DNA from 3 places in the Kribbella sp. NBC_01505 genome. Region 1 is predicted to be linked to each of the others. Evidence: riboswitches for the same ligand, from Rfam matches in the RefSeq annotation. Region 1 holds a riboswitch; each other region holds the start of a gene.

Evidence for each region. A riboswitch is a leader RNA that binds a small molecule or an ion and turns the genes downstream of it on or off. The one in region 1 is predicted to bind glycine.
Region 2: it holds a riboswitch for glycine, as region 1 does, so the genes downstream of both, OG474_RS13160 (L-serine ammonia-lyase) here and gcvP (aminomethyl-transferring glycine dehydrogenase) in region 1, are expected to answer to the same signal.
Region 3: it holds a riboswitch for glycine, as region 1 does, so the genes downstream of both, gcvT (glycine cleavage system aminomethyltransferase GcvT) here and gcvP (aminomethyl-transferring glycine dehydrogenase) in region 1, are expected to answer to the same signal.

What each region holds. Positions count from the first base shown of each region.
Region 1 is NZ_CP109425.1:7,745,595-7,750,963, reverse strand. Features, by position in the region: gene gcvP (aminomethyl-transferring glycine dehydrogenase) at 1-2,012, opposite strand, end outside; glycine riboswitch at 2,091-2,180, opposite strand; gene OG474_RS36430 (MerR family transcriptional regulator) at 2,202-2,825, opposite strand; gene OG474_RS36425 (bifunctional nuclease family protein) at 3,015-3,506, opposite strand; gene OG474_RS36420 (MerR family transcriptional regulator) at 3,530-4,189, opposite strand; gene OG474_RS36415 (FHA domain-containing protein) at 4,176-4,706, opposite strand; gene gcvH (glycine cleavage system protein GcvH) at 4,834-5,217, opposite strand; gene OG474_RS36405 (DUF881 domain-containing protein) at 5,242-5,369, opposite strand, start outside.
Region 2 is NZ_CP109425.1:2,806,301-2,811,669, forward strand. Features, by position in the region: gene OG474_RS13155 (DUF3592 domain-containing protein) at 1-468, opposite strand, end outside; gene OG474_RS13160 (L-serine ammonia-lyase) at 523-1,896, opposite strand; glycine riboswitch at 1,974-2,064, opposite strand; gene OG474_RS13165 (DUF3817 domain-containing protein) at 2,407-2,742, opposite strand; gene OG474_RS13170 (alpha/beta fold hydrolase) at 2,841-4,235, shown strand; gene OG474_RS13175 (hypothetical protein) at 5,063-5,290, opposite strand.
Region 3 is NZ_CP109425.1:9,293,078-9,298,446, forward strand. Features, by position in the region: gene OG474_RS43260 (glycoside hydrolase family 2 TIM barrel-domain containing protein) at 1-782, opposite strand, end outside; gene OG474_RS43265 (hypothetical protein) at 882-2,138, opposite strand; gene OG474_RS43270 (hypothetical protein) at 2,135-2,878, opposite strand; glycine riboswitch at 2,953-3,047, shown strand; gene gcvT (glycine cleavage system aminomethyltransferase GcvT) at 3,203-4,312, shown strand; gene gcvH (glycine cleavage system protein GcvH) at 4,312-4,686, shown strand; gene glyA (serine hydroxymethyltransferase) at 4,688-5,369, shown strand, end outside.

The DNA of each region.
Region 1 (5,369 bases):
AACGCGTTCAGGTTGGCGCCGTCGACGTACACCTGACCGCCGTGGTCGTGAACGATCTGGCAGACCTCGGTCACGCTCTCCTCGTACACCCCGTGGGTGGACGGGTAGGTGATCATGATCGCGGCCAGCTTGTCCGCGTGCTCGGTGGTCTTGGCGCGCAGGTCGTCCAGGTCGATCGTGCCGTCGTCGTTGCCCTTGACAACGACAACCTTCATGCCGGCCATCACGGCCGAGGCGGCGTTGGTCCCGTGCGCGCTGGAAGGGATCAGGCAGACGTTGCGGTCCTCGTTGCCTTGGGCCCGGTGGTAGCCGCGGATCGCGAGCAGCCCGGCGAGCTCGCCCTGGGAGCCGGCGTTCGGCTGGATGGACACCTTCGCGTAGCCGGTCACCTCGGCCAGCCAGCGCTCCAGCTGACTGATCAGCTTCACGTAGCCGGCGGCGTCCTCGATCGGCGCCAGCGGGTGCATGTCGGCGAACTCGGGCCAGGTGACCGCTTCCATCTCGGTGGTCGCGTTCAGCTTCATCGTGCAGGAGCCGAGCGGGATCATGCCGCGGTCGAGCGCGTAGTCCTTGTCGGACAGCTTGCGCAGGTACCGCAGCATCGACGTCTCGGACCGGTGCGTGTTGAAGACGGGGTGCGTCATGTACTCCGAGGTCCGCGGTACGGCGACCTCGGGCGCGGCCTGCGTGTCGTCGTACTGGACGCCGAAGGACTGGCAGACCCGGGTCAGCGCGGCGGCGTCGGTCTTCTCGTCACACGAGATGCCGACGTGGTCGGCGTCGACCTGACGCAGCCAGATGCCGTTCTGCCGGGCGGCGTCGACGACGTCCGCGGCGGCACCGGGGACGCGGGCGAGCACGGTGTCGAAGAAGTCGCTGTGCACGACCTCGACCCCACCGGCGCGCAGCGACGCGGCCAGCTTGCCCGCGTAGTCGTGCACGCGGCCGGCGATCGCCTTCAGGCCCTCGGGACCGTGGTAAACGGCGTACATGGAGGCAACGACGGCGAGCAGGACCTGCGCCGTACAGATGTTGGAGGTCGCCTTCTCGCGACGGATGTGCTGCTCACGGGTCTGCAGCGCGAGCCGGTACGCCGGGGCGCCGTCGGCGTCGACCGAGACTCCGACCAACCGGCCGGGGAGCGACCGCTCGAGACCGGCGCGGACCGACATGAAGCCGGCGTGCGGACCGCCGTAGAAGAGCGGGACGCCGAAGCGCTGCGAGGAGCCGATCACGATGTCGGCCCCGGCCTCGCCCGGCGCCTCGAGCAATGTCAGCGCGAGCAGGTCGGAGGCGACCGCAACCAGCGTCTCGCGCTCGTGCGCGGCGGCGATCAGCGGCTTCAGGTCACGGACGGCACCGCCGGAGCCCGGGTACTGCACCAGGAAACCGAAGAAGTCGCCCGCGGGCAGACCGTCGGTGGTGTCGGCGACGACGACCTCGATATCGAGCGCCTCGGCGCGGGTCTGCACCACGGCGATCGTCTGCGCGAAGGTGTCGGCGTCGACCAGGAAACGGTTCGACTTGCTCTTGCGATTCGAGCGGTGCGCCAGCGTCATCGCCTCGGCGGCCGCGGTGCCCTCGTCGAGCAGCGACGCGTTCGCGGTCGGCAGACCGGTCAGGTCGGAGACGACGGTCTGGAAGTTCAGCAGTGCCTCGAGCCGGCCCTGCGAGATCTCCGGCTGGTACGGCGTGTAGGCCGTGTACCAGGCCGGGTTCTCGACGAGACGGCGGACGATCACCGACGGCGTGAAGGTGCCGAAGTAGCCCTGGCCGATCATCGAGGTGGCGACGTTGTTGCGGGCCGCCAGCTGGCGCAGCTCGGTGAGCGCGTCGACCTCGGAGGCCGGCTCCGGGAGCCGCAGCGGCTCGGTCGACCGGATCGAGGCCGGTACGGCGGCATCCGCCAGCGCGTCGACATCGGCGTATCCGAGGAGTTCGACCATCCGCGCGACCTCGTCGGGGCGGGGCCCGATGTGCCGGTCGGCGAAGATTGCTGAAATTTCCGTCATCAAAGAGGCTCCGTTGCTGGCTGTAGCTTCCGGGGGCCTCCCCCTCTGTCACGCCATGACCGCACGCTTCAGAGTCGCCTGGCGCACTCGGTCCATGGGCCTGAGAGGTTCCGGGGAGGAATTGCCCCTTCGGCGCCCGGTTGAACGGGTCTCTCCCAAGTGCGGTGTACGGCTAGCAGAAAGAGTACCTCAGCCCGTCATGCGGGCCCGGCGGCGGGCGGCCAGCTCGTCGCTGGCGTGGCTGTCGCCCTCACCACCGTCGCCGTGACCGTCGGCACGCTCGGTCGGCAGCTCGGACAGCGAGCCCTCGACCTCACGCCAGACACCGCCGAGGGCGATGCCGAAGACTCCCTGGCCACCGGCCAGCAGGTCGATGACCTCGTCCGGCGAGGTGCACATGTAGACCGACGCGCCGTCACTCATCAAGGTGATCTGGGTCAGGTCGTCGATCCCGCGCTTGCTCAGGTGGGCGATCGCGGTCCGGATCTGCTGCAGTGAGATCCCGGCGTCGAGCAGCCGCTTGATCACCTTCAGCAACAGAACGTCACGGAAACCGTAGAGGCGCTGCGTGCCCGAACCCGTCGCCGGACGCACCGACGGCGAGACCAGACCGGTCCGCGCCCAGTAGTCGAGCTGACGGTAGGTGATACCCGCCGCGGCACAAGCCGTCGGTCCACGGAACCCGACATCAGCCGGCATCGGCCGCAGGTCGTCCTCGAAGAGCAGGCCCTGAACGCCGGCGGTGATCGCCGCCTCGGCGCGTGCTTCGGACGTCGACTGCGCCGTCAGATCCGTGTCGCCGGTGCGTGTCACGCCTGAGCCTCCCTGAATACCTACTGGAACGAGTCATCTCCGTGGAGTAACGGTGCCCCACGACTCCTTCACGGTAAGCCGCCGACCTGAGAGGGTCAACGACAACCGCTCCGAGCCGTTAGCGTGTCGCGACTCCCATACGAATCGTTACCTACCCGGCCTTGCCCGGTTCAGGCCTCCGAAGCGGGCTCAGCTCTTGTCGAAGTCTTCCGGAGTGACCTGGTCGAGGAACTCGCGGAACCGCTCGACCTCCTCTTCCTCCTGCACCTCGTCGGCCTCGTTCTCACTCTCCGGAACCGGGATCCCGGCCTCGGCCAGGATCTCCTCGGTGCAGAACACCGGTGTCCCGGTCCGCAGCGCGATCGCGATCGAGTCCGACGGGCGGGCCGAGATCTCGGTCTTGTCGTCGAAGACCAGGATCGCCTCGAAGACGCCGTCGGTCAGGTTCACGATCCGCACCTGACTGAGCGTGTGCCCGAGCACGCGGATCGTCTCCGCGAACAGGTCGTGGGTCAGCGGCCGGGGCGGCTCCATCCCCTGCTGGGCGAACGCGATCGCACTCGCTTCGGCCGCACCGATCCAGATCGGCAGGTACCGCTCACCGCCGACCTCCCGGAGCAGCACGATGGGCTGACTCGAGGGCATCTCGACCCGGACTCCGACTACGTCGACTTCGCGCACACCTTCAGCCTACTCCGCGCCGCTCAGTGCGGCAGCCGGGATCTCACCAGTGCCGTGTGCAACCGAACGGTGAGCGCCGCCAGCTCCTGCGTCCGGTCGGTACGGCGCGGGCCCGTGACCTGCTCGATCAGCCCCACCTCGCGGTCGGCGGCGGTCCGGAACGGCCGCAGGTGCCGCGGCTCGATCCCGTACGTCGCGAGCTCCGCGGCCACCTGCGCGACCACGATCGCGTCGCCCCCGTAATGCTTGCCCTCGGCCACGATCAGGCCGTGGCTCTCCAGCTCGGCGAGCAACGCCGTACCGACTCCGGCGGCCGCGCACAGCTCCGCCTTGGTCAGTCGCAGGTCGGTGCCGGTGGCACCGAAGTCGTCAGCGGCCGGCCCGGCGGCCGGCGTACTGGGGGCGATCGGCGGACCACCTGCCGCTGGGCGCAGGCCACGGTCGAGGGCACCGAGGTGCTCCTTGATGACCTTCAACGGCAGGTACTGGTCGCGCTGGGCGGTCAGCACGTAGCGCAGCCGCTCCACGTCGGCGGCGCTGAACTTGCGGTAGCCCGACGCGGTCCGCGCCGGTGTCACCAGCCCCTCGGCCTCCAGGAAACGGATCTTGGAGATGGTGACATCGGTGAACTCGGCCTGCAGCAGCTGCAGGACCTCGCCGATCGAGAGCTCAGGCTTGGCCACTGGCGTAGTAGACCAGCCGGTACTTGCCGATCTGCACCTCGTCGCCGTTGCTCAGCTGGACCTCGTCGATGCGGTCCCGGTTCACGTAGGTGCCGTTCAGGCTGCCGACGTCGCGGACCTTGACGCCGTACGCGTCGCGACGGAACTCGGCGTGCCGGCGGGAGACCGTCACGTCGTCGAGGAAGATGTCGCTGTCCGGGTGCCGGCCCGCGGTGACCACGTCGACGTCGAGCAGGAACCGGCTGCCCGCGTTCGGGCCGCGCTGGACGATCAGCAGTGCCGACCCGGCCGGCAGCGCACCGACGGCGGCCTGGTCGTCGGCCGACAGCGGCTCGCCCTGGTCGAAGCGCTCGGTCTCGGGCTCGGCGCTGATCGGCGTCAGCATCGCGGTGTCCGTCACACCCGGCGTCGGCGTCGCGGCGGCCGGTCGGTCCGCCCCAGGGAGCATCGCTCCGCACTGCGAGCAGAAGCGGCTGCCCTCGGAGTTCTCGTGCCCGCACTGGTTGCAGAACGGCATGCTGTGATCCTCCCGATCGCCGGCGGTCCGGCGACGTTGTTGTTCGTAGACCCCGTGATGACAAGTGTGGACCCGGGCCCCAACCCTCTACCAGCGGTTGAGGTCCGGTAAACCTACCAGGACGGTGTCAGCTCGGGTCGAGCTGGCCCTTGTAGGTCTCGGCGTCCATCAGGGCCTCGACCTCGGCGATGTCGTCGACCTCGATGTCGAGCAGCCAGCCCTCGCCGTACGGGTCGGTGTTGACCAGGTCGGGCTGGTCGGCCAGCGCCTCGTTCACCGCGCGGACCGTGCCGTTGACGGGTGCGAACAGGTCGCTGACGCTCTTGGTCGACTCGAGCTCGCCGCAGGAGTCACCGGCGCGCACCGCGCTGCCGACCTCGGGGAGCTGCACGTAGACGATGTCGCCGAGGGCGTCCTGCGCGAAGTCGGTGATGCCGACCCGCACCGGGGCTTCCTCGTTGGCCTTCACCCATTCGTGCTCGGCCGTGTACTTCAGGTCTTCGGGGTACACCGTCGTTCCTCTTTCTCGAAGGAATTACTTGGTCGGGCTGGGCGCCGGGCGAGCGTAGCGATGCTCCTCCTGCGCGTGCAAGGCGGTGATGGCGACGCTGGTCTCCTCGTTCACGTCCGCCGTCCCGCCGATCTGGGGACCGGTCACCTCAC
Region 2 (5,369 bases), 4.9 Mb from region 1:
ACCGGCCAGGAACAGCAGGGCACCGAAGCCGAGGAAGGCCCATTCGTAGCCCCAGGCAACAATCGCGTGGATGACCAGGCCGAGCAGCAGGAGCGCCACCATGACGTTGGGGAAGTCACGGCCGTCCCCCTCGGCCTCGGGATACAGCGCGATCCGGAACTTCTCCGGATGGCCCTTCGGGTAGTACACCACCAGTTCACGGCCGATCCAGGCGGCGCGGACCGGGAAGCCGTGCTTGCCGTCGGTGTTCGGCAGCGTGAACTCCTGGCCCGAGCGCGGGTCGCGGAACGACACGGTGACCGGGATGCCGCCGTCCTTGCTGGCACCGTGGTCCGGCGACTCGAGATCGACGACCCGGGCGGTCACCCATTCGGCGCGCTGCGACCGGGTCAGCCCGGCGAAGGACAGCAGATAACCCAGTACGGCGAGCCCACCCGGCAGCACCCACCAGTAACGCAGCAGGCTCATCCCTCGGCCAGCCGGCGGGTCATCAGGACGCTGTTGGTGAGCGGTGCTTGCACGTCAGCATTCGATCACGTTGACGGCCAGGCCGCCACGGGAAGTCTCCTTGTACTTGATCTTCATGTCCGCACCGGTTTCACGCATGGTTTTGATGACCTTGTCGAGCGTCACCACGTGCACGCCGTCGCCGTGCATCGCCATCCGGGCCGCGTTGATCGCCTTCACCGCGGCCATCGCGTTCCGCTCGATACACGGGATCTGGACGAGCCCGCCGACCGGGTCGCAGGTGAGTCCGAGGTTGTGCTCCATCGCGATCTCGGCCGCGTTCTCCACCTGTTCCGGCGTACCGCCGAGCAACTCGCACAACCCGGCCGCGGCCATCGAGCAGGCCGAACCGACCTCGCCCTGACAACCGACCTCGGCCCCGGAGATCGACGCGTTCTCCTTGTACAGAACGCCGATCGCCGCCGCGACCAGCAGGAACCGCACGCAGCCGTCGTCAGTGGCGCCCGGGATGAACCGCCGGTAGTAGTGCAGTACGGCGGGAATGATGCCCGCGGCACCATTCGTCGGAGCGGTGACGATCCGCCCGCCCGACGCGTTCTGCTCGTTGACCGCGAGCGCGAACAGGTTGACCCAGTCCATCACCTTCAGCGGATCCACCGACCACGGATCGCCGGTGAGCTTGCCGTGCAGCGCGTGTGCCCGCCGCGGCACCTTCAGACCGCCGGGCAGCACGCCCGTGGTCTCGCAGCCCTCCTTGACGCAGTCCTGCATGACCTTCCAGATCTTCAGCAGGCCGCTGTGGATCTCTTCCTCGGACCGCCAGGCCTGCTCGTTGGCGAGCATCACCTCGCCGATCGACAGCCCCGACTCACGGCACCGATCGAGCAACTCGGCACCACTCAGGAACGGGTACTTCAGCACCGTGCTGTCCGGGACGATCCGGTCCCCGGCCGCCGCGTTCTCGTCGACCACGAAACCGCCGCCGACCGAGTAGTACGTGCGCTCCCGCAGGATCTCACCATCCGCCCCGCGGGCCAGGAACGACATCCCGTTCGGGTGGTACGGCAGGGCCTTCCGCCGATGCATGATCAGGTCGGAGTTGTCGTCGTACGCGATCTCGTGGACGCCGGCCAGCCGCAGCCGGCCGCGCTCGCGGATCGTCTCGACGCGGGCGTCGACGGAGTGCGTGGCGACGGTCTCGGGGTCCTCACCCTCGAGCCCGAGCAGCACCGCCTTGTTACTGCCGTGGCCGTGCCCGGTCGCACCGAGCGACCCGAACAACTGCGATTCGACCCGGGCGGTCGCGGTCAGCAGACCCGCGTCCTGGAGGCCGAGAACGAACGTACGGGCCGCTCGCATCGGGCCCACGGTGTGTGAGCTCGACGGGCCGATCCCGATACTGAACAGGTCGAAGACACTGATCGCCATGACGGAGGTCCCTTCCGGTCGTCGTTGACCGAGTGGTGTCCTCCCCGCTCTGTCGGGCTGATGCCCTCCAGAGATGCCTCGCCCGCACGGTGAAGGTGCCTGAGAGATTCTTGGGGAGAGTTGCTCCTACGGCGCCCGGCTCACAGGCATCTCTCCCAATCCCACGCCGTAGCGAGCATGTGCTCGGTGCGGTGCATCGGCGCGCGGGGGCGAAGGGCTAGATGCGGCGCATCTTGCCCTTTGCACCCGTGCGGCGAGGTGCCGTGCCGAGTGCAGCGCAGTAGGTGTGGGGTTGGGAGAGATGCCCTAGGCCGGGTCTCTCCCGCACGGGTTCATGCGGCTGTTGAATTAGCTTCCGGACGCGACGGTACGGCGGCCTTCGGCCCGGCGTCAATCCGGCCGGTGCGCTAGGTCGGGAGCGGCAGTTTCACGCCGTAGCGAGCAGGTGCCCGGTGCGGTAGCTCGGCGTGCTTGAGAGGAGGGCACGATGCGGAGCATCTTGTCCTTCGCTCAAGTGCGGTGAGGTGCCGTGCCGGGTGCCGCGGAGTAGGCGTGAAACTGCCGCTCCCGACCTCGAGCCCAGATCTCGAAGAACCAGGTGAACAGCGGCGGAACACTCGCGGCCAGTGCCGCGAGTGTGACCGGCCACGACCAGCGCAGCGGCCCCCGGACGATCAGCACGGTGACGACGTACAGGACGAAGATGCCGCCGTGGATCGGGCCGAAGATCTTCACCCCGGCCTCGTTGTCGGACAGCACGTACTTGAACAGCATGCCGATCAGCAGACCGGTCCACGAGATCGCCTCGGCGATCGCCACTGCGCGGAACCACCGTGAGTGTGTCATCGAGCCCGACCCTAACAAGTCCCTCAAGGCCGGCCCGGGGTGGTCTTGGGGGCTGTCCCCGATGTGCGGGAGCAAGCGGTTACCGAAGGATCGAGCAGATGAGATTCAGATCGCTCGTGTGGGGATTGGTCCTCACAGTCACCGCCTCAAGCCTCGCCGTCCTCCCGGCGTCGGCCGCTGTCCACTGGACCGATTGCAAGCTCGAAGGCAAGGAGAAGCCGGAGGACATCAAGGGTTCGGAGTGCGCGACCCTGCAACTCCCCGTCGACTGGCGGAATCCGAACGGGCCGACCTTCGCCCTCGAGATCGCCCGCCGGACCGGCAAGCATCGGATCGGCGTCCTGATCTTCGGCCCCGGCGGTCCCGGCGACTCCGGCGTCGACCGGATCAAGACCGGCATGGACCGCTTCAGCCCCGAACTGCAGGACCGGTTCGACATCGTCAGCTTCGACCCGCGCGGGATCGCGCGCAGCAACCCGGTCAAGTGCACCACCAGCCTGTACGCCGCGATGCCGTCACCGCTCGTCCGCGACCAGGCGGGGTTCGACGCGCTGATCGACTACAACCGCCGGCTCGCCGACGACTGCCGCGCGCACACCGGTCCGCTCTACGACCACGTCGACACCTGGCAGACCGTGCGCGACGTCGACGCGATCCGCCGCGCACTCGGCGAGCAGCAGATCACCTTCCACGGCAGCTCGTACGGCACCCCGCTCGGCGCCCAGTACGCGGAGACCTACCCGCACCGCGTCCGCGCGATGGTCCTGGAGAGCGTCCTCGACCACAGCCTCGCGACACCACGCCAGTTCCTCGATCCACAGGCCGCGTCGGTCCAGGACTCGTTCGACGAGTTCGTCGCCTGGTGCGACCGTACGACGACGTGCGCCCTGCACGGACAAGACGTTCGGGCGCGCTGGGCCGACGTACTGGCTCGGTCGGACAACAAGTTCAACGCCTCCTTCGCCGTCTTCCGCCTGCTCTACGCGCCCCAGTGGAACGCCTTGGCAACCGTGCTGCAGAAGGGCGTCATCCCGACCCCGCCACCACCGACCGGCGAGCTCGTCTCCAACACCCTCGTCCCGTTCTGCCAGGACTGGAACCTGCAGGTCAGGACCTACCCCGAGTACGCCGCCCTGCTGGCCAGGCTCGCCCGCAACAACCCGGGCATGCCGTACCCAGGCCAGTTCATGGCCATCTCGCTCTGCCTGGGCGGTCCGGCAGCCAACAACCCCCAGCACCGCCTGGACGTGCACCACCTCAAAACCCCAGTCCTGCTGGCCAACGCGCTGCACGACCCAGCCACGGCGTACTCAATGGCCCAGAACGTCCAACGCCAGCTAGGCCGCAACGGCCGCCTCCTCACCTACGAAGGCTGGGGCCACGGCAGCTACACCAAGAGCCCCTGCATGACCGCCACCATCGACACCTACCTCGTCAACCGCAAACTCCCGAAGCCCGGCACAACCTGCCCCGCCGTCCCCCCGACCGGCTGAGCGGCGAGGTCCGTCCGGCTCGGCCGCCCGCCGCGCCACCGCCCCGCTGGGCCGACCAATCGGCCTTGGGGTTGCCCGCTCAGATAGGGGGTTGCCCACTCGTCTTTTCAGTAGGCAACCCCCCATCCGTGGGGGCAACCACTGAAATGAGGTTCTCCTCGCCCAACCAGGGCAATTTCTGCTCGACCGAGGCGTGCGGACCGCGACTGGCCGGCTGGTTTGGGGAGCGTAGTGCACCGGAACACCCACCGGAATCGGCCGGTTTCGGTCCCCAAAGCGGTTTGGGGAGCATCCGACCACCTGATCGCTAACGTCCGAAGGAATGCAGTACGTGGATCGCTGTCATGTCTCGGGACATCGGTACTAGTTGCTGTCTCCGAACATAGGTGGCAGTTACGGCTGCGGTCGAGCCGGTCTGGCGGCGTTGGGCTGTGGTTGTGAGCCTGTTGCGGAGTGCGGCGCCGGCCCCGGATCTGCGGGAGTTGTCGATCAGCGGAGTTCTGCTGCCGCTGGGTGGCAGTAGATCCACACAAAGGCGCGCCGATGGGTCTGTGCCCGTTGCCTGGGCCTCAGTAAATTTTGGTGGGCTATCCGTTCAAGTTGACCCTTCTCTGGTCAAAAAACGAGGGGAGAACCAGCAACTTGAGCGGAGATCCCCTCAACCTTCCCGTGCAGCAAATCGGCCGCAGCCGCGACCCCCGGCCATGAACCAGAACTCAAGCCTGCGGACCGATCAAAGTGTCACCAATGTCCCGCGACACACCCGTGAACTATCTGACGAGACTCAACAGCAGTACGTGGACCGCGGGTTTTTCGGACGTTAGGGGTTAGACCGCTACGCCGGTGACTTCGAGGACTCGGTGGAGGCGGTCGCCGCGGTCTACCCGGGTGGTCAGGGTGGACAGCTGGGCGCAGGCCGCTTCCAGGGCTTGGGCGTGGGTGCGGCAGTGGTCGACGTACCAGAAGGGGTCGTCGACGACTGGATCGTCGGCGTCGTCGATGTCGGCGTACCAGTGTGCCTGGCCGTAGTGGACGACTCTCACTCGCAGATTCATAGCCATTCCCCCGTGGATCTCCTCTGATCCGGTGTCGGAATTCGGCCGGCGCGTGACCGCGGCCCCCCACTGTCACGCG
Region 3 (5,369 bases), 1.5 Mb from region 1:
ACCGTCAGCGTCGCGTCGCGGTAGGCGGCGTCCAGGGTGGTCGTGATGTAGGCGTCCTGGATCCTTGCCTGCGGCACCGAATACGAGTAGACGTCGCGGAAGATCCCGGCGTACCGCCACTGGTCGTAGTCCTCGAGATAGGAACCCGATCCCCACCGGTGCACCTGGACCTTGACCGTGTTCCGACCTGCGTGCGCCTGGTCGGTGATGTCGAACTCGGCCGGGCTGTATCCGCCTTGGTCGTAGCCGACGTAGGTGCCGTTGACCCACACGAAGTAGCCGCTCGTCACGCCCTCGAACCGCAGCAACTGCCGCCGCCCGGACTCACCGGCCGGCAGCTCGAGCGTCTTCTCGTAAGTGCCGGTCGGGTTCACATCCCGCGGCACCTTCGGCGGCGCATCCGGCCAGACCTCCTCCGGAATGTTCCGGAACATCGGATGATCGAGGAAGTCGCTCTGCCACGTATGCGGCACCTGCACCGTCTGCCAGGCCCCGGAAACATCGTCCGGCGTCTTCCCGAGCCGGAACTTCCACGGCCCGTTCAGTAGTCGCACGTACGGCGATCCCGCGCCGCCCCGAACCGCCGCCGAGTCATCGGCGTACGGCCACAACCGGGTATGCGGAGCGACCTGCCCCTCAGCGACCATCCCCGGATCCTCGAGATACCGATAGGCATCAATAGGCGCAGCCTCCGCCGCGGGCAACCCCACGAGCAGACCTGCGACTACGGCGACAGCAGTGAACCAGCTACGGCGACGGGCGGCCGAATCTCCGAAAGACAAGCGCACTCCCCAGGATCGAACAGAATCACACAGAGTTCAGCATCCCGCACGCTAGGTGTCCGTCGTTACAGGGTCAAGAGCGCGTCCGGTTTCGGTCGCTCAGCGCTGCGGGTACGGCGAGTCCTGGAGGCCGAGGTTCTTCCAGACGAAGCGGGGGATCCAGGCCAGGAAGTCGCGGAGGATGGCGGAGTTCCGCGCGATCGTCTGGTGGTCGTGGCGGCCGGCCTCGAACCAGACCCAGTTGCCGACCACCTGGAACGACGCCGGCCCTGCGGCCATCAGGAACTCCATCTGGCGCGGGTGGATGACGTCGTACGCGAACTTCTGGTCGTGGGCGTGGATCGCGAACTGCTCGTTGAAGGCTTCGCTCTCGAAGCTGATGCCGCGGCCGAAACCGCGCCGGCTGACCTGGATCCAGGGCATCTGCACCGGGAGCTCGAAGCCGAGGATCGGTTCGCTGTGGTTCTCGGTGACCGTGCGCGTGGTCGTGCGGCCCTCGGAGTCGGTGGAGCTCTCGGTCCGGGTGGTCTTCCAGTGGTGGGTGAACGCGACGAACGGCGGACCGTCGCCGTCCCGGCCGCGAATCACGTCGCTGGTGCTGTGATCGTGGCCACTGCGGGTGGTCGGCGTGCTCTGCAGCAGGCTGTCGTCCTGGCCGATCCAGTACCACTCCGGGTGCTGGTAAAAGCTCAGCCGCGGCTCGCGCTCGGGCTGAATCCAGCGGTCGAGCGGCGAGGCGTCAATCGCCGCAGCTATGGCGTCCAGCTGCTCGATCCACGGCGCCAGAAGCTCGGGATCCTTGTACGGCGGGCTCTCGGCGACCAACTGATCACCGTCGATACTCAGGTTCACGCCCGGCTGACTACTGGCCATCGCGATGAGAGTGGTGCAGAACTGGCCGTTGAGCACGTCGTTCGCGAACGCCGGGTCCTGGACTCCGACCGCCCAGCCCCACTCCGCCAGCTGAGGCGGGACCGGCACCATGGTCGCGGACACCCCGGCACGCGACCGGGTCCGGCCACCGGTGATCCACAGCTCGGGCAGCCGCCGCGACAGCTTGACCATGCCGACACAACCACTCCAGTACTCACTGCTGTACTCGATGACCTGGAACGGCCGGGAGCTCGTGGCGAGGCCGGTGATCTGATCGTCCGGCGAGCGCTTGAACCCCATCCCGAACGGCGGATTGGACAGCGGCGCCACCGTGTCGAACCCCGGGCTGCCGTTGAACACCCAGCCGCGGTCCCGCAACGACTTGATGTATCGCTGCCGCCGAACGATCAGCGCGACGGCCACCGCGACGCCGACCACCGCGAGGATGATCAGCACCAGGCTCAAGGTCGAAATTCCGCTCACTGGGTACTCCTCAGTCGTGCGATCCGACGGTCGATGATCTGCCCCAGTACGACGGCGTCGTCGTGCGGCAGGATCCATTCATCGGCAGAAGTTTGTACGACGAGCGCCGGACCCGGGCTGGCCACCGGTGGTTGATCGCTCCAGATCGGGTACACGAGGTCCTCGCTCCCCGACAGATACCGCACCGATGCCCCAGCCAGCTCCTCCAGCGGAACATCGACGGACTCCTCGGTGTAGCTGGTCTTCCGGCCGTTCGTGGTCCGGACCCTGATCATCAGCTGGATAGCCGTGTCGTCGATCGCGACCCGGACCCGCGGAATGCCACGCAACCGGAGGATCACCTGGTACGGCGTCTCGGCCAGGCCCACGTCCAGCGGGTGCAGCAGGAGCCGCTCGCCGTGCCGGCCGACGAGATACCCGGCGAACGCGCCGACTGCACCTCCCAGGAGGAAGTACAGCGGGTCGTTGGCGGTGTAGAGCGCCGTGAAGAAGCCGGTCAGACCGCCCATCACCGCGCCGATCGGCGACCAGGTCTGCACCCGGTACCGCCACTGGCCGCGGAGGTACCAACCGGCGGCGAACGCTCCGAGCGGGATCAGCACCGGCATCCAGCGGACCGGGTTGCTCCGGACCCCGATCACCGTCAGCGAGGTCAGGAAGATGACCGGAATGCCGACGTACACGATCCAGACGACGAGCTGGGCGTGCAGGTGACGACGCGAGACCTCGGGTGCAATCACAGAGAGGAGCCAACCACATCCGCGGGTCCGGGACGGCTGCTAGAGTCGGCGGCCTAACTGCATATCGCGCCGTTCGAATCGGGGCGGGAGAGTCCGGGCTCAAGGTAGCCCGGCGCCGAAGGAGCAAATCTCCCCAGAATCTCTCAGGCCCACTGACCGTTCCGATGAGGCGAACTCTGGAAAGACGGGTCCCTCGGGATCCGCACCCACGGTGCAAACCGCCTCACCTGGCGGCGAAGCTCTCAGGTACAGATGACAGAGCGGGGAGGTCACCCAGCAGTGGCACCGCACGTGCGGTGCCTGACCGAGGGAGCCTCCCGATCTATGACAGAGTCACGCGCGACTCCATTGCAGGCAGAGCATCAGCAGCTCGGCGCTTCGTTCACCGATTTCGCGGGCTGGACGATGCCGGTTCGGTACACCTCCGACATCGCCGAGCACACGGCTGTCCGGACTACCGCAGGTCTGTTCGACCTGTCCCACATGGGCGAGCTCGAGGTGATCGGCGCCACCGCGGCCGCGGCCCTCGACCACAGCCTGGTCGGGCAGCCGTCGAAGATCGCGCCCGGCCGCGCCCGGTACTCGATGCTGTGCGCCGAGGACGGCGGCATCATCGACGACCTGGTCGTCTACCGGCTCGCCGACGACCACTTCCTGATCGTCGCGAACGCCAGCAACACAGCCGTCGTACTGGCTGAGCTGGAACAGCGAGTTGCAGGCTTCGCGGTCGAGCTGCGCGACGCGACCGACTGCTGGGCGCTGATCGCGGTCCAGGGTCCGGTCTCCAAGCAGATCCTGGCCGAGCTGACCGAGGCCGATCTCGACGGCCTGAAGTACTACGCGATCACCGAGGCGAAGCTTGCCGGGAGCAACATCCTGCTCGCGCGCACCGGCTACACCGGTGAGGACGGCTTCGAGATCTACTGCCGTCCGGAGGAGGCCTCGCGGATCTGGGCCGAGCTGCTCCGGACCGGTACGCCGTACGGGCTTAAGCCGGCCGGGCTGGCCTGCCGGGACACGCTGCGGCTCGAAGCCGGGATGCCGCTCTACGGCAACGAACTCAGCCGCGAGCTGACACCGTTCGAGGCCGGGCTCGGCCGGGTCGTTGCGTTCGGCAAGGAAGCGGACTTCGTCGGCCGCGAGGCGCTCGCCCGTCGCCGTGACGAGGGCGCGCAGCGGGTGCTGGTCGGACTGACCTCGACGGGCCGGCGTTCACCACGCAGCGGGTACGCCGTTCTGGATCCGGCGACCGGTCGCACCGTCGGCACGATCACCAGCGGCGCGCCGTCCCCCACCCTCGGCCACCCCATCGCGATGGCGTACGTCGACGGGATCTACGAAGAGGCGGGAACTCGGCTGCAGGTCGACATCCGCGGCACCCAGGACGACGTGGTCGTCGTACCGCTCCCCTTCTACCGCCGCCAGGAGTCCTGATGTCTGTCCCTACTGAACTGCACTACACCGCCGACCACGAGTGGATCGCCCTCGACGGCGACATCGCGACCGTCGGCATCACCGCCTTCGCGGGCGAGGCCCTCGGCGACGTCGTGTACGTCGACCTGCCGGCTGTCGGCACCGCGATCACCACCGGCGACGCCTGTGGCGAGATCGAGTCCACGAAATCGGTCAGCGACCTGTTCGCGCCGGTCGACGGTGAGGTCATCGAGCTCAACGAGGCCGTCGTGGCCGACCCCGGTCTGCTGAACACCGATCCGTACCAGGCCGGCTGGCTGCTGCGGATCAAGGTCACCGGCCCGCCCAACCTGCTGGACGCCGGCGCGTACGCCGTATTGATCGGAGGCGAGTGAGATGAGCACCCTCAACCAGTCCCTGGCCGAGTTCGACCCGGAGATCCACGCGGCCGTGACGGCCGAGCTCGGACGTCAGCGCGACACCCTGGAGCTGATCGCGAGCGAGAACTTCGCGCCGATCGCCGTGATGGAGGCGCAGGGCTCGGTCCTCACCAACAAGTACGCCGAGGGCTACCCCGGCCGCCGGTACTACGGCGGCTGCGAACACGTCGACGTGATCGAGCAGCTGGCGATCGACCGGGTCAAGGCGCTGTTCGGCGCCGACTTCGCGAACGTCCAGCCGCACTCCGGCGCGCAGGCGAACGCGGCCACCATGTTCGCGCTGCTCAACCCCGGTGACACGATCCTCGGCCTCGACCTCGCGCACGGCGGGCACCTCACACACGGGATGCGGCTCAACTACAGCGGCAAGCTGTACGACGTCGTCGCGTACCACGTCCGCGACACCGACTTCCGGGTCGACATGGCCGAGGTCGAGCGGCTGGCGCTCGAGCACCGCCCGAAGCTCATCGTCGCGGGCTGGTCGGCGTACCCGCTGCACCTCGACTTCGCGGAGTTCCGGCGGATCGCCGATCTGGTCGGCGCCTATCTGACGGTCGACATGGCGCACTTCGCCGGGCTGGTCGCGGCCGGGCTGCACCCGAACCCGGTCCCGCACGCCGATGTGGTCACCACGACGA